3 regions of the Micromonospora sp. NPDC050495 genome follow, and region 3 is predicted to be linked to each of the others. Evidence: predicted binding sites of a transcription regulator. Region 3 holds the regulator's gene; each other region holds the start of a gene.
What was found. Region 3 encodes HrcA, which represses chaperone genes, less so after heat shock. Its sites were predicted from a motif close to GGTTNGCACNCTCNNNNNGAGNGTGCNAACC; they were not measured.
Positions count from the first base shown of each region.

Region 1 (9,519 bases), on a different contig from region 3:
GGAGCAGGATCTGGTAGGCCACCCGGGGCCGCTCCTCGCCCGGGCAGTCCTGCGTGGTGATCGTCAGGCCGGGCGGGATCAGCAGGGTGGAGGTCAGCGCGCCGACGCAGCCCTGCTTGTACCGCCGGACCTCGTCGGTCTCCCGGGTCAGCGCCGGGTCGTCGAGCATCCGCTGGAGGCGGTGGGTCTGCTCGGGGGTGAGCTGGCCGGTGGAGTCGACCCCGTCACCCGCGCAGTCCCGGCACTGCCACCGCCCGCCCGGGTCCACCTCGAGGGTGCGGGGCGAGCCGTCCGGGCCCAGCTTCTGCACCAGGTGGACCGGCCGCCCGGTCGCCGCGGCCGGCGACCCGCCCGGCTGGTCGGCGGTGGTGGCGCCCTCGGCCCGGCCGAACAGCGAGCAGCCGGTCAGGGCCAGCGCCAGCAGGACGCCGGCGGTCATCGGGACGACGCGCGGCCAGGAGGGGCGAACCACGCACGGAAACCTACACTTCCGTAGGTAGGGGCCGTAACCCTCTGCCGGACGTTACCGACCAGTCACCTTGCGGAGGACGACGGCAGCTCCGCGGTGTCGCCGTCGCCGCCCCGATCGGCCGCGAAACCGCGGACGTCCGGGGCGCCCAGCCGGGCGGCGTCGGCGGCCACGTCGTCGGGCATCGCCTGCGACTGCCGCTCGGCCTCCACCCGGGCCCGGTAGTGGGCGACCTCGCGGGCCCGGGTCGCCGCGTCCCAGCCCAGCACCGCACCCATCAGCTCCGCGGCGTGCTCGGCCGACTCCAGGCCGCGGTGGCTGGTCTCGATGGAGATCCGGGTACGCCGGATCAGCACGTCCTCCAGGTGCAGCGCCCCCTCGGCGCGGGCCGCGTACGTCACCTCGGCGGCCAGGTACTCCGGTGCGCCGGCGAGCGGGGAGCCGAGCAGCGGATCGGTGTCGATCAGGGCGAGCAGGTCGCGGGTGAGGGTGCCGTACCGCTCCAGCAGGTGCTCCACCACCCCGACCGGCAGCCCGTGCCGGCGGGCCAGGTCGGCCCGGTCCCGCCACATCGCCGCGTACCCGTCGGCGCCGAGCAGCGGCAGGTCGGCGGTGCGCGACGGCCGGGTCCAGCCGAGCCGGTGCACCGCCCGGTCCACCACGTCCGAGGCCATCACCCGGTACGTCGTGTACTTGCCGCCGGCCACCAGCAGCAGCCCGAGCATCGGCTCGATCACCGCGTGCTCCCGGGAGAGCTTGGAGGTGGAGTCGGCCTCGCCGGCCAGCAGTGGGCGCAGCCCGGCGTAGACGCCCTCGATGTCGTCGGTGCTGAGCGGCCGGTCCAGCACGGTGTTGACCTGCTCCAGCAGGTAGCCGATGTCCTTGGCGGTGGCCGCCGGGTGGGACCGGTCCAGCTGCCAGTCGGTGTCGGTGGTGCCGATGATCCAGTGGCCGCCCCACGGGATGACGAAGAGCACGCTGCTGGCGGTGCGCAAGATCAGCCCGGTCTCGCCGGTGATCGCCGAGCGGGGCACCACCAGGTGCACGCCCTTCGACGCCCGGACCCGGAAGCCGGGGCGCAGCCCGACGTCGTTGAGCATCCGGGACATGTCGTCGGTCCACACGCCCGTCGCCGCGATCACCGTGCGGGCGCGTACCTCGAAATCGGCGTCCGGCGACCCGGCCGGCGCCTCCAGGTCGCGCACCCGGACCCCGGTGACCTCGCGGGCCTGCCGGATCAGCCCGACCGCCCGGGCGCTGGTCACCACGGTGGCGCCGAGGCTGGCCGCGGTCCGGGCCAGGGTGACCACGAGGCGGGCGTCGTCGACCTGCCCGTCGTAGTAGCGGATCGCCCCGGCCAGCCGGTCGGGCCGCAGGCTGGGGAAGACCCGGCGGGCGCCCTCCCGGGACAGGTGCCGGTGCAGCGGCATGCCGCGCCCGCCGCCGAAGATGCCGGCGAAGGCGTCGTAGGCGGCCACCCCGGCGCCGTAGTAGGACCGGCGGACCAGCCGGCGGGGCAGGTCACCCAGCCCGCCCTCGGCCGGCAGCGGGACCAGGATGGGCACCGGGCGGACCAGGTGCGGGGCGAGCCGGGTGGCGAGCAGGCCGCGCTCGGTCAGCGCCTCGTGCACCAGGTGGAACTCGAGCTGCTCCAGGTAGCGCAGGCCGCCGTGGATGAGCTTGCTGGACCGGCTGGAGGTGCCGGCGGCGTAGTCCCGGGCCTCGACCAGGGCCACCTTCAGGCCGCGGGAAGCGGCGTCCAGCGCGGCGCCCGCCCCGGTCACCCCGCCCCCGATGACCAGCACGTCGAACCGCTCGCCGCGCAGCTTGCGCAGGTCATCGACGCGGCGTTGGACGGAGAGCTGACCGGCCTCGGATCGGGACACGTTGGGGTCGCGCACCCGTCCACCGTAACCGGAGCGGCGCTCGGGCGACACGCCCCCACCGGCGGCCGCGGTTGCCGTTTCTCGGGTCGGCCGCTGCGGGTGGGCTCGTACTGTGCTCACCATGCAGGCCGATCCTCCCCCTCCCGCTCCCCCCTCGCCCGCCCCGCCGACCAGCGGCGTCTGGGCGGTGGTCGCCGCCGTGGCCACCGGCGTCTGGGCGGTGCTCGTCGCGGTGCCCGGGCAGCTCGTCGGCTGGGTGGTCGACCAGCTCGCCCTGGTCAGCGGCCTGGACCGGCCGGTGCCGGTCTGGCCGGTGGTCGCGCTGGTCACCGTGCTGCTGGTGGGGGCGCCCACGCTGGCGCTGGCGCTGCTGCCGCGTTCCCCGGTGATCCGCGCGGTGGGCCGGGTCTGGCTGGCCGGGGCCGTGGCGCTCGGCGCGCTGAGCCTGCTGCGCGCCCTGCCGCCGGTGCACCAGGAGGCGTACCTGGCCGCGCTCGCCGCGACGGCCGCGCTGCTCACGCTGGCCGCCGCCCGGTTGGCCCGGCGCGGCGCCCCGGCCGGCGCCGGTCCCGCACCGGCTGGCCGGTTCGGGTCGGTGGCCCTGCTGGCCGTCGCCGCCGGGCTGGCGATGCTGCTGCCCTGGGCCTGGGTGGGCGCGCTCGGCGGCGCGCTGGAGACCGTCCTCGCGGTCCTCGCCGCGGCCACGCTCGGCGCGCTCGCCGGGGCGCTGCTCGACGCCGCGTTCTGGGCCCGGTTCGCGGTCGGGACGCCGCCCCGGCCGGCCCGGCTGGTGCTGGTCGGCGGGCTGGTCGCCGGCGTGACCCTGGTCCTGCTGGCCGCCGGCGCCGGCCAGTCCGGGGCGCAGCTGCCCGCCCTTCTCCTGCTCCCGCCGCTGGGCTTCGTGCTGGGCGCGCTCGAGGCCGCGGCCCGCCGCGCCGGCCGCCCGGCCGGCGCGGCCCCGGTCCGCTGGCTGGTCGGGCTCGCGCTGGTCGGGCCGCTCGCCTTCGCCGACCCGGAGGAGCTGACCGTCCTGCTGGCCACCGCCCGGGACGTGCCGTTCTGGGTCGCGGTCGGCACCGGGGCCGCGTTCGCCGTCGCGGTCCTGCTCGCCGTCGGGTACGGCGTGCTGCTGGCCCGGCCCGGGGCCGGCGCGCCACCGCGGCGGCTGGCCGGGGCGACCGCCGCGGTCCTGCTCGCCGCGGTGGCCGTGGTGTACGTCGTACCGGGCCGGGCCGGCCTGCACGGCGAACGGCTGCTCGTGGTGCTGCGGGAACAGGCCGACCTGACCGGGCTCCCGGCCGGGGCACCGGGCCGGGCCGGGCGGGACGCCCGGGGGGCCGAGGTCTACCGGCGGCTGGTGGACACGGCCCAGCGGACCCAGGGCGACCTGCGCCGGGAACTGACCCGGCTGCGGCTGCACCCCACCCCGTACTACCTCGTCAACGCCGTCGAGACGGACGGCGGCCCGGCGGTGCGCGCCTGGCTCTCCGGCCGGCCGGAGGTGGCCCGGGTGCTGGTCAGCCAGCGGCTCCGCCCGCTGCCCGCGGCGGCACCCCCGGCCCGGGGTGACGCGCCGGCACCGACCGGCCCGGTCTGGAACGTGTCGCTGATCGGGGCCGACCGGGTCTGGACCGAGCTGGGGGTCACCGGGGCGGGCGTGGTGGTGGGCAGCTCCGACTCCGGCGTGGACGGCCGGCACCCGGCCCTGGCGGCCGGCTTCCGGGGCGGCGACGACTCCTGGTACGACCCCTGGGAGCACCGCCGCACGCCGGGCGACCGGGGTGGGCACGGCACCCACACGGTGGGCAGCGCGGTCGGCCGCGACGGGATCGGGGTGGCCCCGGACGCGCGCTGGGTCGGCTGCGTCAACCTGGACCGCAACCTGGGCAGCCCGGCGCACTACCTGGACTGCCTCCAGTTCATGCTGGCCCCGTTCCCGCCCGGCGGGAACCCGTTCACCGACGGCCGGCCGCGGCGCGCGCCGGACGTGCTCACCAACTCCTGGGGCTGCCCGCCGGTCGAGGGGTGCGACCCGGGGGCGCTGCGGCCGGCGACCGCCGCGCTGGCCGCCGCCGGCATCCTGGTGGTGGCCGCCGCCGGCAACACCGGGCCGCACTGCGCCTCGGTGGTCGACCCGCCCGCGCCGTACCCGGACGTGCTGACGGTCGGTGCGGTGGACCGGAACCGGATGGTCACCGACTTCTCCAGCCGGGGTCCGGCGGCCGGGGGCGCGGCCAAGCCGGATCTGGTCGCTCCCGGTGCCGGGGTGCTGTCGGCGTTCCCCGGCGGCGGGTACGCCACCCTCGACGGCACCTCGATGGCGACGCCGCAGGTGGCCGGGGTGGTGGCGCTGATGTGGTCGGCGAACCCGGCGCTTGTCGGCGACCTGGACCGGACCCGCCGGATCCTGCGCGACACGGCCGGTCCGGCCGGGGTGCCGCCCGGCACGGACCGGTGCGGGGGCGACCGGAACCTGACCGGTGCCGGCCTGGTCGACGCGTACGCCGCGGTCCAGGCCGCGATGCGGGCCGGGGACCCGGCCTGACCGGGGCCGCGCGCCGCGGGCCGGCGTGGCGGGGCCCTGTTAACAAACCTTGCAGTTGAGTAGGGTCGGCGACCATGGACACGGAGATCATCGAGCTGGAACTCGACCGCCTGCCGGCGGTGGTCGAGCTCTGCCGGCGGGCCCTCGACCTGCCCGAGGACGCGGCCGAGGCGCCGGCCGTGGTGGACACCCTGGCCGCCCGGGCGGCGGCCGACCGGCCGGTGCTCCGGCTCGGCGCGGTCCGGGACGGCGCGCTGATCGGGGTGCTGGTCGGTTCGCTCTCGGCGGCGGATCCCCGGCTGGGCCACGTCGACCTGCTGGCGGTGGCTCCCGAGCAGCGCCGTCGCGGGGTGGGCCGGGCGCTGCTGGACGACGCCGAACGGCGGCTCGCCGCGCTGGGCGCGGCGGAGGTGCTGCTCGCCGGCAACCCGCCCTACTACACGTGGCCGGGCATCGACGTGCGGTACACCCCGGCGGTCTGCGCGGCGCTGCGGCTCGGCTATCGCCAGGACCGGACCGGCTGGAACATGACGGCGGACCTGACCGAGGGTTCGCCGGCGCTGCGCTCGACCGAGGCGGCCGAGCGCCGGCTCGCCGGGGCGGGGATCACGGTGCGCCGGGCCGAGCCGGCGGACCTGCCGGCGCTGGCCGGCTTCGCCCGGGGCACCTTCGGCGGGGCGTGGGACGCGGAGCTGGCGGGTTCGCTGGGCCGCCCGGGCGCGGGCGCGCACCTGGCCGAGCGGGACGGGGAGATCCTCGGTTTCGCCGCGTACGGTTCGTCCCGGCCGAGCTGGTTCGGGCCGATGGGCACGGCACCGGCGGCGGAGGGTTCGGGCATCGGCGGGGTGCTGCTCCGGCGCTGCCTGCGCGACCAGGCCGCGGCCGGGATCACCGCCGCGCAGATCGGCTGGGTGGGCCCGGTGCCGTTCTACGCGGGGGCGGCCGGGGCCCGGATCGAGCGGGTCTTCTTCCTGTATCGGAAGCCACTTAACGGACAGACGTAACCAAAGTTACATAGACTCTTATAACGCCATTCTGCCTCCCGGTCATCGACCGGCCCCTACGGTCGAGCTAGAGGAGGCAGCCATGTCCACGGATGACGAACGGACCGACGACCCGGCGGCGAGCTGGCGACCGGTCACCGACCTTCCCGGCCAACTGCCGTTCGACCGGCTCGACTACGGCGACGCCGAGCAACTCGCGGAGATGGCGGGCGCCGGCGAGCCACCCACCGCGGAGCCACGGCAACCGGTGGACGAGCCGATCCGGATCACGCCGCCGTACGACCGGGCGCACAAACGCCGCAACCAGCGGCGGCTGCCGACCTGAGCGACGCGGAAAGGGGCGGACCGCTGACGCGGCCCGCCCCTTTCGGCGTACTGGATGGAGCTGGACTCAGAAGTCCATGTCCCCGCCACCCGGGCCAGCCGGGGCGGCCGGGGTCTTCTCCGGCTTGTCCGCCACGACGGCCTCGGTGGTGAGGAACAGCGCAGCGATCGAGGCGGCGTTCTGCAGCGCGGAACGGGTCACCTTGGCCGGGTCGATGATGCCCGCGGCCAGCAGGTCCACGTACTCGCCGGTCGCGGCGTTGAGGCCGTGACCCGGGTCGAGGCTGCGGACGCGCTCGACGACCACGCCACCCTCGAGGCCGGCGTTGACGGCGATCTGCCGCAGCGGGGCGTCCAGCGCGATCTTCACGATCTGCGCGCCGGTCGCCTCGTCACCGGCCAGGTCCAGCTTGTCGAAGGCGGTCTTGCCGGCCTGCACCAGCGCGACGCCACCACCCGGGACGATGCCCTCCTCGACGGCGGCCTTCGCGTTGCGGACGGCGTCCTCGATGCGGTGCTTGCGCTCCTTCAGCTCGACCTCGGTGGCCGCGCCGACCTTGATCACCGCAACGCCACCGGCCAGCTTGGCCAGCCGCTCCTGCAGCTTCTCGCGGTCGTAGTCGGAGTCGCTCTTGTCGATCTCGGCCCGGATCTGGTTGACCCGGCCCTGGATCTGCTCGGCGTCGCCGGCACCGTCGACGATGGTGGTCTCGTCCTTGGTCACCACGACCTTGCGGGCGCGGCCCAGCATGTCGACGCTGACGGCGTCCAGCTTGAGGCCGACCTCCTCGCTGATGACCTGGCCACCGGTCAGGATGGCGATGTCGGTCAGCATGGCCTTGCGGCGGTCACCGAAGCCCGGCGCCTTGACGGCGACCGACTTGAAGGTGCCCCGGACCTTGTTGACCACCAGGGTGGCCAGGGCCTCGCCCTCCAGGTCCTCGGCGATGATCAGCAGCGGCTTGCCGCCCTGCATGACCTTCTCCAGGATCGGGAGCAGGTCCTTGACCGACGAGATCTTGCTGTTCGCGATGAGGATGTAGGGGTCGTCGAAGACGGCCTCCATCCGCTCCGGGTCGGTCATGAAGTACGCGGAGATGTACCCCTTGTCGAAGCGCATACCCTCGGTGAGCTCCAGCTCCAGGCCGAAGGTGTTGCTCTCCTCGACGGTGATGACGCCTTCCTTGCCGACCTTGTCCATCGCCTCGGCGATGATCTCGCCGACGCTGGGGTCGGCGGCGGAGATGGAGGCGGTGGAGGCGATCTGCTCCTTGGTCTCCACGTCCTTGGCGAGCTTGAGCAGCTCCTCCGAGACGTTGGCCACGGCGGCCTCGATGCCCCGCTTCAGGGCCATCGGGTTGGCGCCGGCGGCCACGTTGCGCAGGCCCTCGCGGACCAGGGCCTGGGCCAGGACGGTCGCCGTCGTCGTGCCGTCACCGGCAACGTCGTCGGTCTTCTTCGCGACCTCCTTGACCAGCTCGGCGCCGATCTTCTCGTACGGGTCCTCGAGCTCGATCTCCTTGGCGATGCTCACACCATCGTTGGTGATGGTGGGGGCGCCCCACTTCTTCTCGAGCACGACGTTGCGGCCCTTCGGGCCGAGCGTCACCTTCACGGCGTCGGCGAGCTGGTTCATGCCCCGCTCGAGGCCGCGGCGCGCCTCTTCGTCGAACGCGATCATCTTGGCCATACGGCGTTGTCCTCCTGGACACTCACGGGCCACCCGGGGATTCCCCGGATGGGCCGTCTGGTGTACGCACCTTGGGGACGTCGCCACCTGGCGACGACGACGTCTCCTCGGTCGGGCCGGACAGCCCGCGACGACCGGCCCCGTGCCGCCCGGCGTCATCGAGACACCGGCGCGGCCGTGGCCCTACCGCCCCGACCATTGGCACTCACCGTACGCGAGTGCCAATGACCTGTTTAGCACTCTCCCTAGCCGAGTGCAAGCACGATGCCCCCGCTCAGCCGAGTTCCGCGGCCAGCCGGGCGGCGTTCACCGGGCCTTCGTGGGCCCGCTGTTCGGCGTACGTGACGACCAGCCCGATCAGCTGGGCCAGGTAGCCCGGGACGACCAGCAGGGTGCCCACCAGGGTCAGCAGCACGGCGGCCACGGCGCTGGTCGGGGCGTCCAGCGGGTGCTCGCCGAAGAGCGCCCGGTTGACCAGGTCCAGGATGCCCTTGGCCACCGAGGCGACCACCAGCGCGGCGAGCACCAGCGCGACCCGGCCCAGCACCATCCCGAACCGCTGGTGGAACAGGCGGAACGCGCGGCCGATCGGCTCCTGCCGCTCGAAGAGGTAGACCGGGCCGAAGAGGGCGAGCGCGAAGGCGACGTAGATGCCCGGCAGCAGGCAGGCGCAGGCGCCGACCGTGATCAGCAGGGAGGCGACGATGGTCCAGCCCCACAGCCCGAGGCAGCGGCGCCAGCCGTAGCGGAAGGCCGCACCGACGCCCGCCGGCTCACCGGCCGCCTGCCGGGCCACCACCCAGGTGCCGGCGGCCCACCCGGCGCTCTGCAGCGGGCCGAAGAGCAGCGCGGCCAGCAGCACCGCGCCGTAGAAGAGGAAGAAGTCGGTGAAGTAGCCGTCGGGCAGGACCGGCGCCCCGTCGGCCCCGGTGGCCGGCTGGCCGGTCGGCGCCAGGGCGAGCGAGAGGACGGCGATCACCGCGGCCGGCACCCCCTGGCTGACCAGGACGATCGGCAGGAGTTGCCGCCAGCCGCGGCGCAGCGCGCCGGTGCACCGGGCGAACCAGCCCGCGATGCCCGCCTGCGGCGGCGTGACGAGCGGATCGGTGGGGTCGGCCGGCGGGTACCAGCCGTAGGCGTGGCCCGGCATCGGCTCGCCGGGATATCCCCCGGGGGCGGGCCAGCCCCAGCCCTGCGCCGGGGCCGGGTGTCCCGGCCACGGCTGCCCGTAGCCGCCGGGGGCACCGTAGCCCGGCTGCCCGTAGCCGGCGGGGGCGCCAGAGCCCGGCTGCCCGTAGCCGGCGGGGGCGCCGTAGCCCGGCTGCTCGGGGGCGCCGGGCGGTGGTGGGGCGGGAGCGTCGGGCGGGACGAAACCCGGCTGGGCGGGGTGTCCGGGCCAGCCCGGGTACGACGGCTGCGCCGCGGCCGGTGGCGTGGGCGGGGCCGGGTCGGCCGGGCCTCCGGACGACGCCGGCGGCACCGGCTCGGTGGAACCCGACGGGGGCTGGTCGGACATGAACCCTCCTCAGCGATGGCTGGAACGGCTCACGATCTTCCCTGGTGCGCGCCCGTGGCGCAGCCCCCGGGCCCGGGTGGTCCGG
Region 1 is NZ_JBFAJK010000033.1:55,967-65,485, reverse strand. Features, by position in the region: gene AB0I11_RS25510 (hypothetical protein) at 1-472, opposite strand, end outside; gene AB0I11_RS25505 (glycerol-3-phosphate dehydrogenase/oxidase) at 535-2,355, opposite strand; gene AB0I11_RS25500 (S8 family serine peptidase) at 2,477-4,900, shown strand; gene AB0I11_RS25495 (GNAT family N-acetyltransferase) at 4,975-5,904, shown strand; gene AB0I11_RS25490 (hypothetical protein) at 5,987-6,229, shown strand; gene groL (chaperonin GroEL) at 6,296-7,918, opposite strand; gene AB0I11_RS25480 (hypothetical protein) at 8,193-9,434, opposite strand.
Region 1: a site for HrcA is predicted at 8,115-8,145, ahead of groL (chaperonin GroEL). Genes of this name have one in related genera too.

Region 2 (9,519 bases), on a different contig from region 3:
GAAGACGGAGATCCGGATCCGGTCGACGTTGATGCCGGCCCGGCGGGCGGCCTCGGCGTTGCCGCCGACCGCGTAGACGTGCCGGCCGTAGCTGGTGCGGTGCAGCACGAAGGTCCAGAGGACCAGCAGCAGCGCGATGATCGGCACCACGATCGGCACGCCCTTGAGCGAGACGACCAGCACGTTGCGGCTGCGCTCCAGGTTGAGCACGTAGACCGCGGCGCCGAGGATGATCGCCAGGCCGGCGATCCGGGCGGCCACCACCGCGATCGGGTCGGTGAGCAGGCCGCGCGCGGCCCGGTTGCGGTGCCGCAGCAACTGGGTGGCCGCGTACCCGGCGACGGCCACCGCGGTCAGCGCCCAGCCGAGCGCCGGGGTGAGGTTGCGGTTGGCGATGGCGAGGATGGTCTCGTCCCGCACCGAGATGTTGGAGCCCTCCTTCATGAGCATCAGCACGACGCCCTGGAAGGCGAGGAAGCCGGCGAGGGTGACCACGAAGGACGGGATGCCGACCTTCGCCACCAGCAGGCCGAGCACGGTGCCGATCACCACGCCGGTGACGATGGCCGCGAGCATCGCGACGTACCACGGGTAGCCGCGCTCGGTGACCGCGTTGGCCAGGATGGCCGCGCAGACGCCGCTGGCGAAGCCGGCGGAGAGGTCGATCTCGCCGAGCAGCAGGACGAAGACCAGGCCCATCGCGATCAGGGTGGTCGCGGCGCCCTGGGTGAACAGGTTGGCGAAGTTGCCGGCGGTGAAGAACGACGGGCGGGCGACCGAGAAGCCGATCGCCAGCGCGAGAAGCATGAAGACCGCCGGCAGCGCGCCGATGTCGCCGCCGCGTACCCGGCGCAGGTAGGAGCTGAGGTGGAAGCCGACGGTGGGCGCCGGCGCGACCGCGGCGGGGCCCTCCTTCTTCACGGCGGTGGTGGTCATCGGACGGCTCCTGGGGTGGTGTCGGCGGGCGCGGCGCCGGTGCCGTTGCTGCCCGAGTCGGCGAGGCCGAGGTTGCCGGAGCGACCGGCGGTGATCAGCTCAACCACCTGCGAGTGGGTGATGTCGGTGGTCTTCACCTGGGCGACCATCTGGCCGAGGTAGAGCGCGGCGATGCGGTCGGAGACGGCGAAGACGTCGTTCATGTTGTGCGAGATGAGCACCACGGCCAGGCCGTTGTCGGCCAGCCGGCGGACCAGCTCGAGCACCTGGGCGGTCTGCGCGACGCCGAGCGCGGCGGTGGGTTCGTCCAGGATGACCAGCCTGCTGTTCCAGAGCACCGCCTTGGCGATGGCCACGGTCTGCCGCTGCCCGCCGGAGAGGCTGGCCACGTGCTGGCGCAGCGACTTGACGGTACGCACGCTGAGCCCGGCCAGGGTCTCGGCGGCCAGTTGCTCCATGGTCGGTTCGTCGAGCACGATCCCGCTGCGCTTCTCCCTGCCGAGGAACATGTTCTGCACGATGTCGAGGTTGTCGCAGAGCGCGAGGTCCTGGTAGACGACCTCGATGCCGAGCGCGGCCGCGTCGCGCGGGCTGTTGATGCTCACCGGCCGGCCGTCGAAGTGGAACTCGCCGCCGTCGGTGGGGTAGATGCCGCTGATGCACTTGACCAGGGTCGACTTGCCGGCGCCGTTGTCGCCGACCAGCGCGGTCACCTCACCGGGGTAGGCGGTGAAGGCCACGTCGCGCAGCACCTGGACGGGACCGAAGCTCTTGTCGATCCCGCGTAGCTCCAGCAGGGGGGTAGCGGACACGGGGTTCTCCTTTGGCACGGAGGGGAGGGCTCGGAGCCCGTCCGGCGTGGGCGCCGCCCGGCACGGAGATCCGTACCGGGCGGCGCCGCCTGAGGCGGGATGGGTCAGCTGAGGCCGGCGTCGGCGCAGAGCTTGGCGAAGTTACCGGTGCAGAGCTCTTCCTTGGTGACGTAGCCGTCGTCCACGACGTCCTTGACGTTGTCCTTGTAGATGGCCTTCGGCTCCAGCAGGACGGACGGGACGTCCCGGCCACCCTCCGGGTCCTTGACCGTCTGCCCGGTCTCCTTCTTCTCCCCCTTGGCCAGCGCGATGGCCAGGCCGGCGGCGGCGTCCGCCTCCTTCTTGACGGCCTTGTAGACGGTCATGCACTGGTCGCCGAGCAGGATGTTCTGCAGGCCTTCCTTGGTGGCGTCCTGGCCGGTCACCGGGACCTTGCCGTTGAGCTTGTTCTTCTTCAGCACCGAGATGGCCGCGTTGCCGAGACCGTCGTTGGCGGCCAGCACGCCGTCGATCTTGCCGCTGGCCTTGGTGAGCTGCTGTTCGAAGATCGTGGCGGCCTGCGCGTTGTCCCAGTCCGGTACGGAGTCGTCGGCGACCTTCGTGTACTCCTTCGAGTCGAACTTCGGCTTGAGCACCGAGTCGTACCCGTTCTTGAACAGGGTCGCGTTGTTGTCGGTCGGCGAGCCGTTGAGGTAGGCGATCGCCGGGTTCTTGACGCCCTTGTCGGTGAGGCACTTGCTCAGGCCCTCGCCCTGGAGCTTGCCGACGGCCTCGTTGTCGAAGCTGACGTAGTACTGGGCCGAGCCGCCCAGGGTCAGCCGGTCGTAGTCGATGGTCGCCACGCCCTGCGACTTGGCCTTGTCGAGCACGGCCTTGCCGGTGCCGGAGTCCAGGTTGACGATCATCAGCACGTTGACGCCGTTGGTGATCATCTGGTCGGCGATGGTCTGGAAGGCGTTCTTGTCGTTCTGGGCGTTCTGGATGTCGGACTCGACGCCGGCCGCGTCGAACGCCTCCTTGAGGTACTTGCGGTCCGCGCCCTCCCAGCGGGCGGAGGACTTGCTGTCCGGCAGGATGACGCCGATCTTCGGCTTCTTGTCGGTCGAGCCGCCGGCCTTGTCAGAACCGCCGTCGTCGCCGCAGGCGGCCATGCTGCCGGTCGCGAGCAGACCGACGGCCGCGAAGGTGAGGAAGCCCTTGCGCATGTGCACGGGTCCTTTCGGGGGTTGGGGGAGTCGTTGTCGGTGTTTGTTGTGTCCGGCAACGTATTCCCCGCGTCCGGAGCCGCGCAAGGGAGCCGAGATCGGAAGTTTGTTGGCAGCGGTAACAATTCAGCAACGCGATTGTCGCCCCGCTGTCATCCCATGGCCAGCGTTCCCGCGAAGACCTGCGGGAACGCTCCCAGCGCCGGGCGCCGGGCCGGCGCGGTGGACCGGCCGGACCGACGCTCAGCCGGTGGCGATCGGGGCGGTGACGGCGTCGGTCAGTGCCACCAGGTCGGCCGGCGCGAGTTGCAGTTGCAGCCCGCGGCGACCCGCCGAGACGTAGACCGTCGGGTGGTCCAGCGCCGACGCGTCCACCACGGTGGGCAGCCGCTTGCGCTGGCCGAGCGGGCTGATCCCGCCGCGCACGTAACCGGTGGCCCGCTCGGCCACCGTCCGGTCCGCCAGGGCGGCCCGCTTGCCGCCCACCGCGGCGGCGAGCGCCTTGAGGTCCAACTCGCCGGTGACCGGTACGACCGCCACGGTCAGGCCGCCGTCGACCTCGGTGACCAACGACTTGAACACCCGTTCCGGGGGTACGCCGAGCGCCGCCGCGACCAGCCCGCCGTAGTTCGACGCGTCGGGCGAGACGTCGTACGGGTGGGTGCTGTGGGAGATCTTCCGTCGGCTCAGCAGTGCCGTCGCCGGAGTGCCCTGTCCCGCCATGCCCGCCAAGCTAGCCGTCGCCGGGCCGGCGGGCGAGCGGAAACCGTCAGGCGGGAACCGGGCGGCCCAGCAGCACGGTGGGCGCGCCGGCCACCCGGGTCAGCAGCACGCTGGCCGAGCCGTCCCCGGCCAGCCGCAGGTCCCGGCGCAGCTGCTCCGGCTCGAGCGCCGAGCCGCGCTTGAGGATCTCCACCCGGCCGACCCGGCGCTCCCGGAGCAGGGCGCGCAGCCGCTTCAGCGAGAACGGCAGCACGTCGGTCAGCTCCAGGCAGCGGGCGTACGGGGTGGGCCGGGCCTGATCGGCGTAGAGGTAGGCGATGCTCGGGTCGGCCAGGTTCCCGCCCAGCGTGCCGGCCAGCTCGGCGACCAGGTGGGCGCGGACCACCGCCGGGTCCGGGTCGTACAGGAAGCGACGGGTGGGCCCGACCGGCGCCGCTTCGGTGCCGGAGCCGGTGAGGTGCCGAGCGGGGGCCGCGCCGCCACCGGAGACCTTCTCCCGGAGCACGGTGGCGCGGCGGGGCACCTCGGCCAGCGCGCCGCACCAGAGCGCCGCCTCGACCAGGTCGCCGTCCACACTGACCCACTCGGCCTCCGCGCCGGCCGGGATCAGCGCGTGGTCCAGGCCGGGCGCCACCTTGACCACGGTGTACGGCACCCGCTCGGCGAGCCCGGTGACGAAGTCCCAGGGCGGCGCGTAGGCGTTCGGGTCGAAGACGCGCCGTCCCGTGCCGGCCCGGCGCCGGGCCGGATCGCAGAAGACCGCCTCGACCCGGGTCACGTCGAACGCCGTGGCGTCCCCGCACTCGACGGTGAACAGCTCGGCGAGCCCGGCGGCCTCGGCGTTCGCGGCGGCCATCGCGGCGGTCACCGGGTCGGCCTCCACCCCGTACACCCGGATGCCGGCGCGGGCGGCGGCCAGCGCGTCCGCCCCGAGGCCGCAGCCGAGGTCGGCCAGGGTGCCGACCCCGGCGGCGCGCAGCCGGGCGGCCCGCCGGTCGGCGACCACCCGGCGGGTGGCCTGCTCCAGCCCGGGACGGGTGAGGAACATGCCGGCGGCCGCCGGCCCGAACTTGCCCACCGCCCGGCGGCGCAGCTCGGCCTGGGTGAGCGCGGCGGCGGCGAGCCCGGCCGGGAGCCCGGCGGAGCGGAGCGCGGCCGCCGCGGCCAGCGGGTCGCCGCCGGCCACCCGGGCCGCCGCGTCGAGCGCGGCCGACCCCTCGGGGGTACGCAACGCGGCGAACTGTTCCAGGTCCACCCGGGCATTCTCCCGGCCGCCCCCGAGCGGTCGGGTGCCGCCCCGGTGCCGGACCGTCGGGGGCGCCGACTCCGGGCGCCGTGGTCCCGGCGCGCCGCCCGACGCCGGGCGTGTCGCGGGCCCGGACGGCGGTTTCTCCGGCGACACGAGGGGCGGCGCGTTGGCACTCTCCTTGACGGAGTGCTAGCCGAGGAATAACCTGCGATTAGCACTCTCGCCCTGAGGGTGCCAACGCCCGGGCCCTGGTGCCCGGGGGTTGAACGCCAGGCGGACCGGCACCCGCGACGACGGCCCCGCCCGGTGGCATGTGGCAGATTGACGCCGGTCGGCTCGCCGACCGGCAACGACACCAAGTACCCCAGGAGGGTATGCCCGTGACTACCGCGACCAAGGTTGCGATCAAGCCGCTCGAGGACCGCATCGTGGTCCAGGCGAACGAGGCCGAGACCACCACCGCCTCGGGCATCGTGATCCCCGACACCGCCAAGGAGAAGCCGCAGGAGGGCACCGTCCTCGCTGTCGGCCCGGGCCGGATCGACGACAAGGGCAACCGCGTGCCGATCGACGTGAAGGTCGGCGACACCGTCCTCTACTCGAAGTACGGCGGCACCGAGGTCAAGTACGCCGGCGAGGAGTACCTGGTGCTCTCCGCCCGCGACGTCCTCGCGGTCATCGAGAAGTAAGCAACCGATCAGTGTCGTTGCCCCGGTCCGGCTCGCCGGGCCGGGGCAACGTCGCTTCGAAGGGATACAGATGGCGAAGATCCTGAGCTTCTCGGACGACGCCCGGCACCTGCTGGAGCACGGTGTCAACGCCCTCGCGGACGCGGTCAAGGTCACTCTCGGCCCGCGCGGGCGCAACGTCGTCCTGGACAAGAAGTTCGGTGTGCCCACGATCACCAACGACGGCGTGACGATCGCCAAGGAGATCGAGCTCACCAACCCGTACGAGAACCTGGGCGCGCAGCTGGTCAAGGAGGTGGCGACCAAGACCAACGACGTCGCCGGCGACGGGACCACCACCGCGACCGTGCTGGCCCAGGCCATGGTCCGCGAGGGCCTGCGCAACGTGACCGCCGGGTCCAACCCGACCGGCCTGAAGCGGGGCATCGACGCGGCGGCCGGCAAGGTCTCCGAGGCGCTGCTCGGCCGGGCCGCCGAGGTGGCCAGCAAGCAGTCGATCGCGAACGTGGCGACGATCTCCGCGCAGGACGCGACCATCGGCGAGCTGATCGCCGAGGCGATGGAGCGGGTCGGCCGCGACGGTGTCATCACCGTCGAGGAGGGCTCCATGCTCATCACCGAGCTGGAGGTGACCGAGGGTCTCCAGTTCGACAAGGGCTTCATCTCGCCGAACTTCGTCACCGACGTGGAGGCGCAGGAGGCGGTCCTGGAGGACCCGTACATCCTGATCACCACGCAGAAGATCTCGGCGATCGAGGAGCTGCTGCCGCTGCTGGAGAAGGTCCTCCAGAACAGCAAGCCGCTGCTGATCATCGCCGAGGACGTCGAGGGCCAGGCGCTGTCCACCCTGGTGGTCAACGCGCTCCGCAAGACCATCAAGGTCTGCGCGGTCAAGGCCCCCGGCTTCGGCGACCGCCGCAAGGCGATGCTGCAGGACATGGCGATCCTGACCGGCGCCGAGCTGGTCGCCCCGGAGCTGGGCTACAAGCTCGACCAGGTCGGCCTGGAGGTGCTCGGCACCGCCCGCCGCGTGGTGGTCGACAAGGAGAACACCACCGTCGTCGACGGTGGCGGCCAGGCCAGCGAGGTCGCCGACCGGGTCGCGCAGATCCGTAAGGAGATCGAGGCCTCGGACTCCGAGTGGGACCGGGAGAAGCTGGCCGAGCGGCTGGCCAAGCTCTCCGGCGGCGTCGCCGTGATCAAGGTCGGCGCGGCCACCGAGGTCGAGATGAAGGAGCGCAAGCACCGCATCGAGGACGCGATCGCCGCGACCAAGGCGGCGGTCGAGGAGGGTACGGTCCCCGGCGGCGGCGCCGCCCTGGCCCAGATCCTGCCGGTGCTCGACGACGACCTCGGCTACACCGGTGACGAGAAGGTCGGTGTCTCGATCGTGCGCAAGGCGCTGGTCGAGCCGCTGCGCTGGATCGCCCAGAACGCCGGCCACGACGGCTACGTGGTGGTGCAGAAGGTCGCCGCCATGGAGTGGGGCAACGGCCTCGACGCCGCCACCGGCGAGTACGTCGACCTGGTCAAGTCGGGCATCCTCGACCCGGTGAAGGTGACCCGCAACGCGGTCACCAACGCCGCCTCCATCGCCGGCCTGCTGCTCACCACCGAGAGCCTGGTGGTGGAGAAGCCGGAGCAGTCCGAGCCGGCCGCCGCCGGTGGGCACGGCCACTCGCACGGCCACGGCCACCAGCACGGCCCGGGCTTCTGATCCCGCGCCGTACGGCCTGACGGTCAGGGCACACCGCCGACCCGGCGGTGTGCCCTGACCCGTCTCTGCTTACGAAACCCTGACGAGGTTGGCGGTCGTCCGCTCCGGCCGGGGAGACTGGTCGCCGTGAGCAGCATGTCGCGCGGCCGGGCCGCGCTGGCCGGAATCACGGCCGCGGCCGTCGCGATCGGGGTCGCCGAACCGGTGGCCGTCCTCACCGGTCCCCGGTCCGCCCCGCTGATCGCGGTCGGCGGGCTGGTCGTCGACGTGGTGCCGGAGCCGGTCAAGCAGTTCGCCATCGCGGTCTTCGGCCGGTACGACAAGATCGCCCTGCTGGTCGGCACGGCGGTGCTGCTGGCCGCGATCGCGGCGCTGATCGGCGTGCTGGCGGCCCGGCGGCTGCGGATCGGGCTGGCCGGTATCGCCGCGTTCGCCGCCCTCGGGGTGGCCGCCGCGCTGACCCGGGCCGGCGCGGACGCCTTCGACGCGCTGCCCTCCCTGGTCGGCGGCGTCCTGGGCGCGCTCACGCTCTGGGCGTTCGTCGCGGGCCCGCTGGGCGAGGATCGCCGCCCGGGCCCGGTGCGCGAGGCGGTCAGCCCGGGCCCGGTGCGCGGGGCCGACATGTCGAGCCCGCCGCCGGAGGCAGCCACCCGGCCCGCCGTGCCGCCGGCCCTCGCCGCGCTCGCGCCGGACGAGGGCCCGGCCGGGTGGGAGCCGGCGGAGCCCGCCGGGGACGAGTCGCGCCGCCGGTTCCTGCGCGGCGTCGGCCTGCTGGCCGGCACGGCGGCGGTGGCCGGGCTCGGCGGGCACTGGCTGGCCGGGCGGCGCGGCGTCTCGGCGGCCCGCGCGGCGGTACGCCTGCCCGCACCGGTCGCGCCCGCCCCGCCGGTGCCGGCCGGCGCGGACCTGGGGGTGCGCGGGCTCGCCCCGTTCGTCACCCCGAACCGGGAGTTCTACCGGATCGACACGGCCCTCGTGGTGCCGCAGGTCGACCCCGTGACCTGGCGGCTGCGCATCCACGGCCGGGTCCGCAAGCCGCTCGAGCTGAGCTTCGACGACCTGCTCGCCCGGCCGATGGTCGAGCGCGACATCACCCTGGCCTGCGTCTCCAACGAGGTGGGCGGCGACCTGATCGGCAACGCCCGCTGGCTGGGCGTGCCGATCCGGGACCTGCTGGCCGAGGTCGAGCCGGAGGAGGGCGCGGACCAGGTGGTCGGCCGCTCGGTCGACGGCTGGACCTGCGGCACCCCCACGGCGGTGCTGCGGGACGGCCGGGACGCGCTACTGGCGGTCGGGATGAACGGCGAGCCACTGCCGGTGGCGCACGGCTTCCCGGTACGCATGGTGGTGCCCGGCCTCTACGGGTACGTCTCCGCCTGCAAGTGGGTGACCGAGCTGGAGCTGACCAGCTTCGCGGACTTCGACGCGTACTGGGTGCCGCGCGGCTGGTCGGCGCAGGGGCCGATCAAGACGGAGTCCCGGATCGACACGCCCCGCCGGCGCGACGGGCTGACCGCCGGGCCGGTCACGGTCGCCGGGGTGGCCTGGGCCCAGCACCGGGGCATCCGCCGGGTCGAGGTACGCGTCGACGACGGTCCCTGGCACGAGGCCACCCTGGCCCCCACGGTCTCGGTCGACACCTGGGTGCAGTGGTCGTGGCGCTGGGACGCCACGCCGGGCGAGCACACCCTCCGGGTCCGGGCCACGGACGCCACCGGGGAGACGCAGCCGGAGCAGCGCAGCCCGGTCGCCCCGGACGGCGCCACCGGCTGGCACACCCTCCCGGTCACGGTCGGCTGATCCGCCGGGACCGCCGGTGGATCGGCGGTCGGCGGCCCGACCGGTGCCGCGGGTAACGCGACCTCGCACCGGGGGCGGGCGTGCCGGGACGCCGCGCTGGTGCCCGGTGCAACGCGTTGCCACGCTGGTGTCCGGGCGCGTGCCGGGACGCCGCGCTGGTGTCCGGGCGTGGCGCGACGCCGCGCCCCGGGGAGGAGCGCGGCGTCGCGATGGTCGGTGTGGAAGGTCAGGCGACCTTGCGCTGGTCCGGCACGGCGGACTTGTGCGGCCGGCCGAGGCGTGCCTCCAGCCGGGCCACGTCCACCCGGGTCTGCCGGCGGTCGGCCAGGTCCTCCCAGCCGAGTGCGAGCAGCCGCAGCCGCTCGGACTCGCTGAACCCGCCCCAGAC
Region 2 is NZ_JBFAJK010000003.1:169,392-178,910, reverse strand. Features, by position in the region: gene AB0I11_RS06000 (ABC transporter permease) at 1-936, opposite strand, end outside; gene AB0I11_RS05995 (ATP-binding cassette domain-containing protein) at 933-1,748, opposite strand; gene AB0I11_RS05990 (substrate-binding domain-containing protein) at 1,853-2,953, opposite strand; gene ybaK (Cys-tRNA(Pro) deacylase) at 3,197-3,676, opposite strand; gene AB0I11_RS05980 (methyltransferase domain-containing protein) at 3,723-4,931, opposite strand; gene groES (co-chaperone GroES) at 5,300-5,614, shown strand; gene groL (chaperonin GroEL) at 5,685-7,331, shown strand; gene AB0I11_RS05965 (molybdopterin-dependent oxidoreductase) at 7,458-9,131, shown strand; gene AB0I11_RS05960 (WhiB family transcriptional regulator) at 9,358-9,519, opposite strand, start outside.
Region 2: a site for HrcA is predicted at 5,135-5,165, ahead of groES (co-chaperone GroES). Genes of this name have one in related genera too.

Region 3 (9,519 bases):
CCAGCGCGACCGCCAACTCCGGATCGGCGGTGGAGAAGGACGGCGTGGTCCGGCACGAGATCGCGCCGTCGCCGAGCAGCAGCCCGAGCGCGTACGGGTCGAGCGGAACCGCCCGCGGCTCCATCTGCACCGGCGCGACGAGCGGGAGTTCGTAGCGCCGGGTGTGGCCTCGCCACTCCTTGCCGATCATCTCCTGTGTCTCGATCGTGCGCCGGCGCCCGCGCCGCTTGTCGTCCGGTGTGGCGACGGTCCACAGGTGCTCACCGCAGCAGAGCGTGGACGCACCGTCCTGGGTCGTGACCTGGTAGACCTGCTTCGGCCCCTGCGGGTAGATCCCGATCACCGGCGTAGGCGTTCCGTCCGAACCGATGACCAGGTCACCGACCTGGAGCGACCCGAACGGCTTGAAGCCCTCCGGGGTCAGGACCCGGGCGTCGTACGGCTGCGCCCGACCCCGCATGTACGCCAGCGGCGCCACCTCGATGGTGCCGGCGGCCATCAGCTTCGGGATCGACTCCGGGTCGAGCATGTCGTGCAGCGCGTCGTACAGCGGCCGCAGGTAGGGGTCGATCTTCTCGTTCAGGGTGCCGGGCAGGAAGCCCAGCCGCTCCCCCGCCTCGACCGCCGGCCGGGTCAGGATGATCCGGTTGACCTGCTTGGCCTGCAGCGCCTGGACCGCCTTCGCCATCGCCAGGTAGGTCTTGCCGGTGCCGGCGGGGCCGATGCCGAAGACGATGGTGTGCGCGTCGATCGCGTCGACGTAGCGCTTCTGCCCGAGGGTCTTGGGGCGGATGGTGCGGCCGCGCCGGGAGAGGATGTTGAGCGTCAGGACCTCGGCGGGCCGCTCGGCGCTGCCCTGCTCGAGCATGCCGACGGTACGCCGGACGGCGTCTGTGGTCAGGGTCTCGCCTTTCTCGATCAGTTCGAGCAGCTCGCTGAAGAGGCGCTCGGCGAGGGCGTTGTCCCCGGGGGCGCCGGTGATGGTGATCTCGTTGCCCCGCACGTGGACGTCACTGTTGACGGAGCGTTCGACAAGCCGGAGGATCTCGTCGCCCGCACCGAGCAGGTTCACCATGATCTTCTGGTCGGGGACCGTGATCCTGGTCTGCACCCGGGGCGGGGCGGGAGGTGGGGTGTCCGTCATAGCTCGGGCCGTCCGGCCCTGCGCCACCTGCTCTCGATCTCGGCGCCGGGCCCCTGCTGGCGCGGCGGACGACTCATCCATCGTATCGGGTCAACACCACACGCACCGCGCCCATTTCCCGTGGTCGAAGGTCAACTACCGGTGCGGAAGTCGTACCCCTCGAAGGTCTCCTGGGCCCGGGTGAAGCGGTAGGTGGCCCAGTGCATCCGGACCACCGCGCCGCGCTCGTCGCGGGTGAGCCGGAGCAGCTCGCCCACCTCCCGGCCGGCGACGGTACGGAACACGTCCGGCCGGTCCGGCAGCGCGGTGAACACGGCGGGCGGCTTGCCGGCCGGGTCGTCCGCGCCCCGGGCCCGCAGCGCCCCGTCGTGCCAGGAGAAGACGTACTCGAAGCCCTCGCCCCACCAGCGGCCCAGCACGCCGCGCAGGTGCTCCGGGGCGGGCGGACCGGGCGCCCACGGCTCGACGTCGGCCGGGTCGTGCTCGGCCGCGGCGGCGAGCAGCCGGTGCGGCAGGTCGAAGACCGCCACGCCGGTACCCGAGGAGCCCAGCACCGCACAGCTCATCGCCCCCGCCGTACCGTCCCCGCCGCGGCGGCCGTAGGCGGCGGCCAGGAAACCGGGCATGGCCCCGTCGTGCCCCACGTGCATCACCCGCCCCGGCTGCGGCACCAGGATCAGCCCGAGGCCGAAACCGGCCGCCCACACCGTCTCGTCGGTGCTGGTCAGCGGCCAGCGCATCTCGTCGAGGGTGGCCGGGGCGAGCACCGCGCCGGCCGGGTCGAGCGCCGCCGGGTCGGCCAGGAAGGCCGCCCAGCGGGCCAGGTCCGTCGCGGTGCTCCAGAGCTGCGCGGCGGGGGCCACCGCGCCGAAGTCGGTGGGCGGCTCCGGCCGGGCCTCGTCGGAGTACGCGTCGACCAGGTACCCGGTCGCCGCCCGCGGCCCCGGCTCGGGCCGGGTCGCGGTGAGCCCGAGCGGGGCCAGCACCCGGTCGGCCAGCACCTCGGCCCAGGTCCCGCCGCGCCGCCGGGCGACCAGCTCGCCCAGCAGCGCCATGCCGAGGTTGGAGTAGTGGTAGCGCCGCCCGGTGGGCAGCACCCGCTCCACCCGGGCCAGGTCGGCGAGGAGCTGGTCGACGGCCGGGGCGCGCAGGCTGTCCCACACGTCGCCGTGCGGCTCGCGCTGCAGGCCCGCGGTGTGCGACAGCAGCCGGCGTACGGTCAGTTCGCCGTGTGCCGGCAGGTCGAGGTGCCGCCCGATCGGGTCGTCCAGGTCGAGCAGCCCCTCGTCGCGGCACTGCATGACCAGCACCGCGGTGAAGGTCTTGGTGACCGAGCCGATCCGGAACACGGTCTCCGGGTCGAGCGGGGTGTCGTTGCCGGTCCCGCCGACCGTGCAGGTCCAGAGCGGCCGGTCGGCCCGGTGCAGGGCCACCGACACCGCCGGGATCCGCCCCTGGGCCTGCGCCTGCCGCACCATCCGGCCGAGCCGGTCATGCACCGTGATCATGTGGGCAGTCTAGGCAGCCGCTCAGCGGCAGAGCATCGGACCGAGCGGGGCGCCGCCGAGCAGGTGCGCGTGCACGTGGAAGACCTCCTGGCCGCCGTACGGGCCGGTGTTGAACATCAGCCGGAAGCCGTCCGCGGTCAACCCCTCCTCCTCGGCCACCACGGCGGCCGTGGCCAGCACGTCGGCGGCGAGCGCCGGGTCGCCCTCGGCCAGCGTCGCCACGTCCGCGTAGTGCTCCTTGGGGATCACCAGCACGTGGGTGGGCGCCTTGGGGTCGATGTCCCGGAAGGCGAGGGTGGTGGCGGTCTCCCGCACGATGGTGGCCGGGATCTCCCCGGCGACGATCCGGCAGAACAGGCAGTCGGTTCCCATCCGGGCAGTGTAAGGAAGGACCCGGTCAACGCGGTGTACGCCGGGAAGGGCCCGTGCCGGACACGCAGGCCGGGTGGGGCAGGATGGCCGGCATGGCGGGACGGGCGGTACTGGTGACGGGGGCCTCGCGCGGCATCGGCCGGGCGGTGGCGCGGGCGTTCGCGGCGGGCGGCGACCGGGTGGCGATCCACCACCGGGACTCGGCGGAGCTGGCCGAGGCGCTGCGCGCCGAGTTGCCCGGGGACGGTCACCTGGTGGTCCGCGCCGACCTCGCCGACCCGGAGGCCGTCCGGGCCATGGTCGACGACGCGGCCCACCGGCTCGGCGGCCTGGACGTGCTGGTCAACAACGCCGGCGTGTACGGACCCCGGGACCTCCCGCACCCGGTCTTCGGCAACACCTACGAGCAGTGGCGCGAGCAGTGGCGGCTGGTGCTGGAGACCAACCTGACCGGCGCCGCCAACGTCACCTGGTGCGCCGCGCAGCACATGCGCGGGCGGGGCGGCCGGATCGTCAACGTCTCGTCCCGGGGCGCGTTCCGGGGCGAGCCGGAGCAGCCCGCGTACGGCGCGAGCAAGGCCGGGCTGAACGCGCTCGGGCAGTCCCTGGCGCTGGCCCTGGCGCCCTACGGCATCGCGGTCGCGACGGTCGCGCCCGGCTTCGTCGAGACGGACATGACCACCACGCACCTCAGCGGCGAGCGGGGTGCCGCGATCCGCGCCCAGAGCCCGTTCAACCGGGTCGCCCGCCCCGACGAGATCGCCGCCGCCGTGCACTGGCTCGCCAGCCCCGAGGCCGAGTGGGCCTCCGGCACCATCATCGACCTCAACGGCGCCTCCTACCTCCGCACCTAACCCCCACCCCCACCTCCACCCTCGCTCCCCACCCCCGCGTCTCGCTGCCGCCGCCCCCATCGATCATGGAGTTATGGCACCTCACAAAGCGGGCATATCACTACCGAATGGGCGCCACAGCTCCATGATCGACGCGCGAGGGCGCGGGACGCGCGGGGGCGCGGGGGCGCGGGGGCGCGGGGGCGCGGGGGGCGGGGGGCGGGGGCGGGGTTACCAGCGGGTGAGGCGGGTGGAGAGGACGCTGAGGGCGGCCACGCCGGCCGTGGAGGTGCGCAGGACCGAGGGGCCGAGGCGGACCGGGCGGGCGCCGGCCTCGCGGAAGGCGGAGAGCTCGGGCCCGGCGATGCCGCCCTCCGGACCCACCACCAGCACGATCTCGCCGGTCGACGGCAGTGCCGAGGTGGTCAGCCGGTCCGTGGCCTCCTCGTGCAGGACGAACGCGGCGGCCGCCCCGGCGATCCGCCGGGTCACCGTGCCGGTCGACTCGTCCGGCGTACCGGCCACCACGGGCAGCCACGCCCGGCGGGCCTGTTTGGCCGCCTCCCGGGCGGTGGCCGCCCACTTCTCCCGGGCCCGTACGCCCCGCTCGCCACGCCACTGCACCACCGAGCGGGACGCCGCCCAGGGGACGATCTCGTCCACCCCGACCTCGGTCATCGCCTGCACGGCCAACTCGCCCCGGTCGCCCTTGGCGATGCCCTGCACCACCACGAGCCGGGGCACGGCGGCGTCGACGTACCCCCGGGAGGTGACGGCGAGGTCGAGGGTGCCCCGGCCGACGGCGGTGACCACCGCGGCGGCCGTGCCGCCCCGCCCGTCGGCGAGCAGCAGCTCCTCGCCGGCGCGCAGCCGCTGCACGGTCGCGGCGTGGTGCCCCTCCGGGCCGTCCAGGGTCAGCGTGTCCCCGGTGGGCAGCGCCTCGACCAGGAACAGCGGGGCGGACACGTCAGGCGTGCCCGTTGAAGGCGTCGCGCATCCGGGAGAAGAAGCCGCCCTGCTTGGTCAGCTCGGCGACCTCCTCGCCCCGGGTCTTGGCGAAGTCGCGCAGCATCCGCTCCTGGTCGGGGTCGAGCTTGGTGGGGGTCCGCACGTCCAGGTGGACGTAGAGGTCGCCCCGGCCGGTGCCCCGCAGGTGCGGTACGCCCCGGGCGCGCAGCCGCAGCGTACTGCCCGGCTGGGTGCCCGGCTTGACGTCGACGGTCTCCTCGCTGTCCAGCGTCTTGATGGTCAGCCGGGTGCCGAGCGCGGCGGCGGTCATCGGCACGGTGACCCGGCAGTGCAGGTCGTCGCCCTTGCGGGAGTAGACGTCGTGCGGCCGCTCGTGGATCTCCACGTAGAGGTCGCCGGCGGTGCCGCCGCCCGGGCCCACCTCGCCCTGCTGGGCCAGCCGGATCCGCATGCCGTCCTCGACCCCGGCCGGGATCTTGACGGTGAGCGAGCGCCGGGTCCGCACCCGGCCGTCGCCGGCACAGGTCGGGCAGGGGTGCGGGATGGTGGTGCCGTAGCCCTGGCAGACGGTGCACGGCCGGGCGGAGACCACCTGGCCGAGGAAGGTCCGCTGGACGGACTGCACCTCACCCCGGCCGCCGCACGCCTCGCAGGTCGCCAGGTGGGTGCCGGCCGCCGTGCCCGCGCCGGAGCAGGTGGTGCAGAGCACCGCCGTGTCCACCGTGATCGGGGCCTCGACGCCGAAGGCGGTCTCGTTGAGGTCCAGCTCCAGCCGCAGAATCGCGTCGGCGCCCGGCCGGGTGCGCGGCCGCGGGCCACGGGCGCCGCCGGCCGCGCCGCCGAAGAACGCGTCCATGATGTCCTGGAACCCGACGAACGGGCCGGCGCCGCCGGGGCCGCCCGGGCCGCCGCCCCCGCCGCCCGGCGCGAGGGGGTCGCCGCCCAGGTCGACGATCTGCCGTTTCCGGTCGTCCGAGAGGACCTCGTACGCGGCGTTGATGTCCTTGAACTTCTCCTGTGCCTCCGGGTCCGGATTCACGTCCGGGTGGAACTGCCGCGCCAGCTTGCGGTAGGCGCGCTTGATCTCGTCGTCGGAGGCGTCCCGGCTCACGCCGAGAATGCCGTAGTAGTCCCTGGCCACTGCGTTCGGTGTCCTCGTGTTTCGTCTCGCGTTGCGCCGCGTCGGCCGCAGGTCGGCCGTCGGCCCTGACTGGTCAGTTCTGGGCCAGCAGTTCGCCCACGTAGCGTGCCACGGCCCGCACCATGGCGATGTTGCCGGGGTAGTCCATCCGGGTCGGCCCGAGCACACCGAGCCCACCGACGATGGTGTGGCCCGGTCCGTAGCCGGTGCTGACCACCGAGGCGGCCCGCAGGTTGTCGAATTGGTTCTCGTCGCCGATCAGCACCCGGGTGGTGCTCGGCTCCGTCTCGCCGATCAGCTTGAGCAGCACGACCTCTTCTTCGAGCGCCTCCAGGATGGGCCGCAGCGAGCCCTGGAAGTCGAGCAGGCCACCCCGGGTGAGGTTGGCCTGGCCGGCCAGCGCGATGCGCTCCTCGTGCCGTTCGACCAGCGTCTCCAGCAGCACGGTGGAGAGCGTGGCCATGGCCGGGCGCAGCTGCGGGGTGGACTCGTCGACCAGCGCCTGGACCAGCGGCGGGGTCTCCGAGAGCCGGCTGCCGACCAGCTTCTCGTTGACCAGCCGGCGCAGGTCGGTGACGTCTTCGGCGGGGATCGGACCGGGCATCTCCACCAGCCGCTGCTCGACCCGGCCGGTGTCGGCGATCATGACGACCATCAGCCGGGTGGTGGAGATCGGCACCAGCTCCAGGTGGCGCACCTTGGAGCGGGCCAGGCTCGGGTACTGCACGACGGCGACCTGGCGGGTGAGCTGGGCCAGCAGCCGGACCGTGCGGTGCACCACGTCGTCCAGGTCGACCGCGCCGACCAGGAACCGCTCGATCGCCCGGCGCTCGGCCGGGCTGAGCGGCTTGACCCGGGAGAGCCGGTCGACGAAGAGCCGGTAGCCGCGGTCGGTGGGCACCCGGCCGGCGCTGGTGTGCGGCTGCCGGATGTAGCCCTCCTCCTCCAGCACCGCCATGTCGTTGCGCACGGTGGCCGGGGAGACGCCCAGCTGGTGGCGCTCGACCAGGGCCTTGCTGCCGACCGGCTCCTGCGTGGCGACGTAGTCCTCGACGATCGCGCGCAGCACGGCGAGCTTGCGGTCGTCGAGACCCATCTCCCCCACCTCCCTGACGCACCTCGACCCGCCGGCGCACCGGCCAGGCGGCCTGGCACTCGACTGTAGCGAGTGCCAGTCTACGTCGGCGGGCCCGTTGACGCGATGATCAGCGACGGACCCCTCGTGCGGCCCCGGGCACACTCCGCCAGGGCCGATCAGCCGGACATCCCGGTCGTTACCGCTCTGGTGCGGCCTTGCGTGCCGCACCTACCGTGACCCCCATGACTGAACCACCTCGCCCTCCCGGAGCGGGGGACCCCGGCGCCCAGCCGCCGGAGGCGACCCCGCCGTCGGCCCCATACGGCTCGTCGCCAGCGGACGAGCCCCCCACCGCACCACTGTCCGGGCCGCCGGTCGGGGGCGGCTATCCCCCGCCCGGTGGCTATCCGCCGCCTCCTGGCGGCCAGCCTCCGTCGGGCGGCTACCCGCCCCCAGGTGGCTACCCTCCGCCGGGCGGCCAGCCCCCGCCGGGTGTCGGCTACCCGACCGGCGGCTCGTACGGGCCACCGCCCGGCTACGCCAACAACGACGAGAAGACCTGGGCCCTGATCGCGCACTTCGGCGGTCCGGTCGGGGTGGTCGTCGGTGCCGGCCTGCTCGGCTGGGTGGCCCCGCTCATCGCGCTGATGACCCGGGGGCAGCAGTCGCCCACGGTCCGGGCGCACGCCGTCGCGGCGCTGAACTTCCAGATCACCTGGGCGATCGTCGGCGTGCTGAGCTGGGTGCTCACCCTGGTGACCTGCGGGATCCTGTTCTTCATCCCGATGCTGGTCTGGATCGTGCCGCTGATCTTCGGGATCATCGCCGGGGTCAAGGCCAACGAAGGGGTGCTCTACCGCTACCCGATGAGCTACAGCTTCACCAAGTGACCCGGGCGACAAGGTGATCCCGGTCGGCCGGTGGGCCGGCCGGGATCGTGCTCAGGGCAGCAGGTCGCGGACCACCGCGTCGGCCAGCAGCCGGCCCCGCAGGGTGAGCACCGCCCGCCCGGCCGCGTGGCGGTCGGCGTCCAGCAGGCCGTCGGCCAGGGCGCGGCGGGCCGCCGCCCGCCCCGCCTCGTCCAGCACGTCCAGGGGCAGGCCGGAGGCGAGCCGCAGCCGCAGCATCACGTCCTCCATGTGCGCCTCACCGGGGGTGAGCACCTCCCGGGCCAGGCCGGGCGACTCCCCCGCCGCGAGCCGCTGCGCGTACGTGGCCGGGTGCTTGACGTTCCACCAGCGCACCCCGCCGACGTGGCTGTGCGCCCCCGGCCCGAGCCCCCACCAGTCGGCGCCGGTCCAGTAGAGCAGGTTGTGCCGGCACCGGGCCGCTTCGGAACGGGCCCAGTTGGAGACCTCGTACCAGGAGAAGCCGGCCGCGCCGAGGGCCGCCTCCGCGGCCAGGTAGCGGTCCGCCGCCACGTCGTCGGAGGGGTACGGCAGCTCGCCCCGGCGCATCCGGGCGGCCAGCCGGGTGCCGTCCTCCACGATCAGGGCGTACGCGCTGACGTGGTCCACGCCGGCCGCGACCACCTGGTCCAGCGAGGCGGCGAAGTCCTCGGCGGTCTCCCCCGGGGTGCCGTAGATGAGGTCCAGGTTCACGTGGTCGAACCCGGCGTCCCGCGCCTCCAGGGCGGCGGCCGTGGCCCGGCCGGCGCTGTGCGTCCGGTCCAGGATCGCCAGCACCCCGGGCGCGGCGGACTGCATGCCCAGCGAGATCCGGGTGTAGCCGGCCGCCCGCAGCGCCTTGAGCGACGCGGGGCTGACCGATTCCGGATTGGCCTCGGTGGTCACCTCGGCGTCGGCGGCCAGCCCCCAGGTCCGGTCGATGCCGTCGAGGATCCGGGCGAGGTCGTCGGCGGGGAGCAGGGTCGGGGTGCCGCCGCCGACGAAGACCGTGTCCACCCGCGGCGGCGGGGTGTCGCCCAGCACCCGCCGGGCGAGCGCCAGCTCGGCCAGCACCGAGTCGGCGTACGTCTCCCGGCTGACGCCGCCGCCCAGCTCGGCGGCGGTGTACGTGTTGAAGTCGCAGTAGCCGCAGCGGCTGGCGCAGAAGGGGACGTGCACATAGACGCCGAAGCCGCGGGCGCCGACGGCGCGGCGGGCGGCAGCGGGCAGCGATCCGTCGCGCGGGACGGACTCGCCTTCTGGAAGAGCGCCGGGCATGGCCACTAGTGTGCCCGGCATGACCTCTCCGGACGCTCTCGTGCGGGTCGCCACGGCCCGTGGGGTGACCACCCTCACCCTGGACAGCCCGCACAACCGCAACGCGCTCTCCACCCCGCTGATGACCGAGCTGCTGGCCGGGCTGGCCGCCGCGGTCGCCGACGACGCGGTCCGGGCGATCGTGCTGGCCCACACCGGTCCGGTCTTCTGCTCGGGGGCGGACCTGAAGGAGACCGCCGCCGCGTACGCCAGCGGGAGCGTGCCCGCCGGGATGCTGGGCGACGTGCTGGTCGCGGTCCGGGAGTGCCC
Region 3 is NZ_JBFAJK010000021.1:30,189-39,707, forward strand. Features, by position in the region: partial or broken gene AB0I11_RS20620 (LAGLIDADG family homing endonuclease) at 1-460, opposite strand, end outside; partial or broken gene AB0I11_RS20625 (PhoH family protein) at 449-1,144, opposite strand; gene AB0I11_RS20630 (serine hydrolase domain-containing protein) at 1,276-2,652, opposite strand; gene AB0I11_RS20635 (histidine triad nucleotide-binding protein) at 2,674-3,024, opposite strand; gene AB0I11_RS20640 (SDR family oxidoreductase) at 3,117-3,878, shown strand; gene AB0I11_RS20645 (16S rRNA (uracil(1498)-N(3))-methyltransferase) at 4,089-4,823, opposite strand; gene dnaJ (molecular chaperone DnaJ) at 4,825-5,967, opposite strand; gene hrcA (heat-inducible transcriptional repressor HrcA) at 6,041-7,063, opposite strand; gene AB0I11_RS20660 (DUF4870 domain-containing protein) at 7,288-7,935, shown strand; gene hemW (radical SAM family heme chaperone HemW) at 7,987-9,210, opposite strand; gene AB0I11_RS20670 (enoyl-CoA hydratase-related protein) at 9,230-9,519, shown strand, end outside.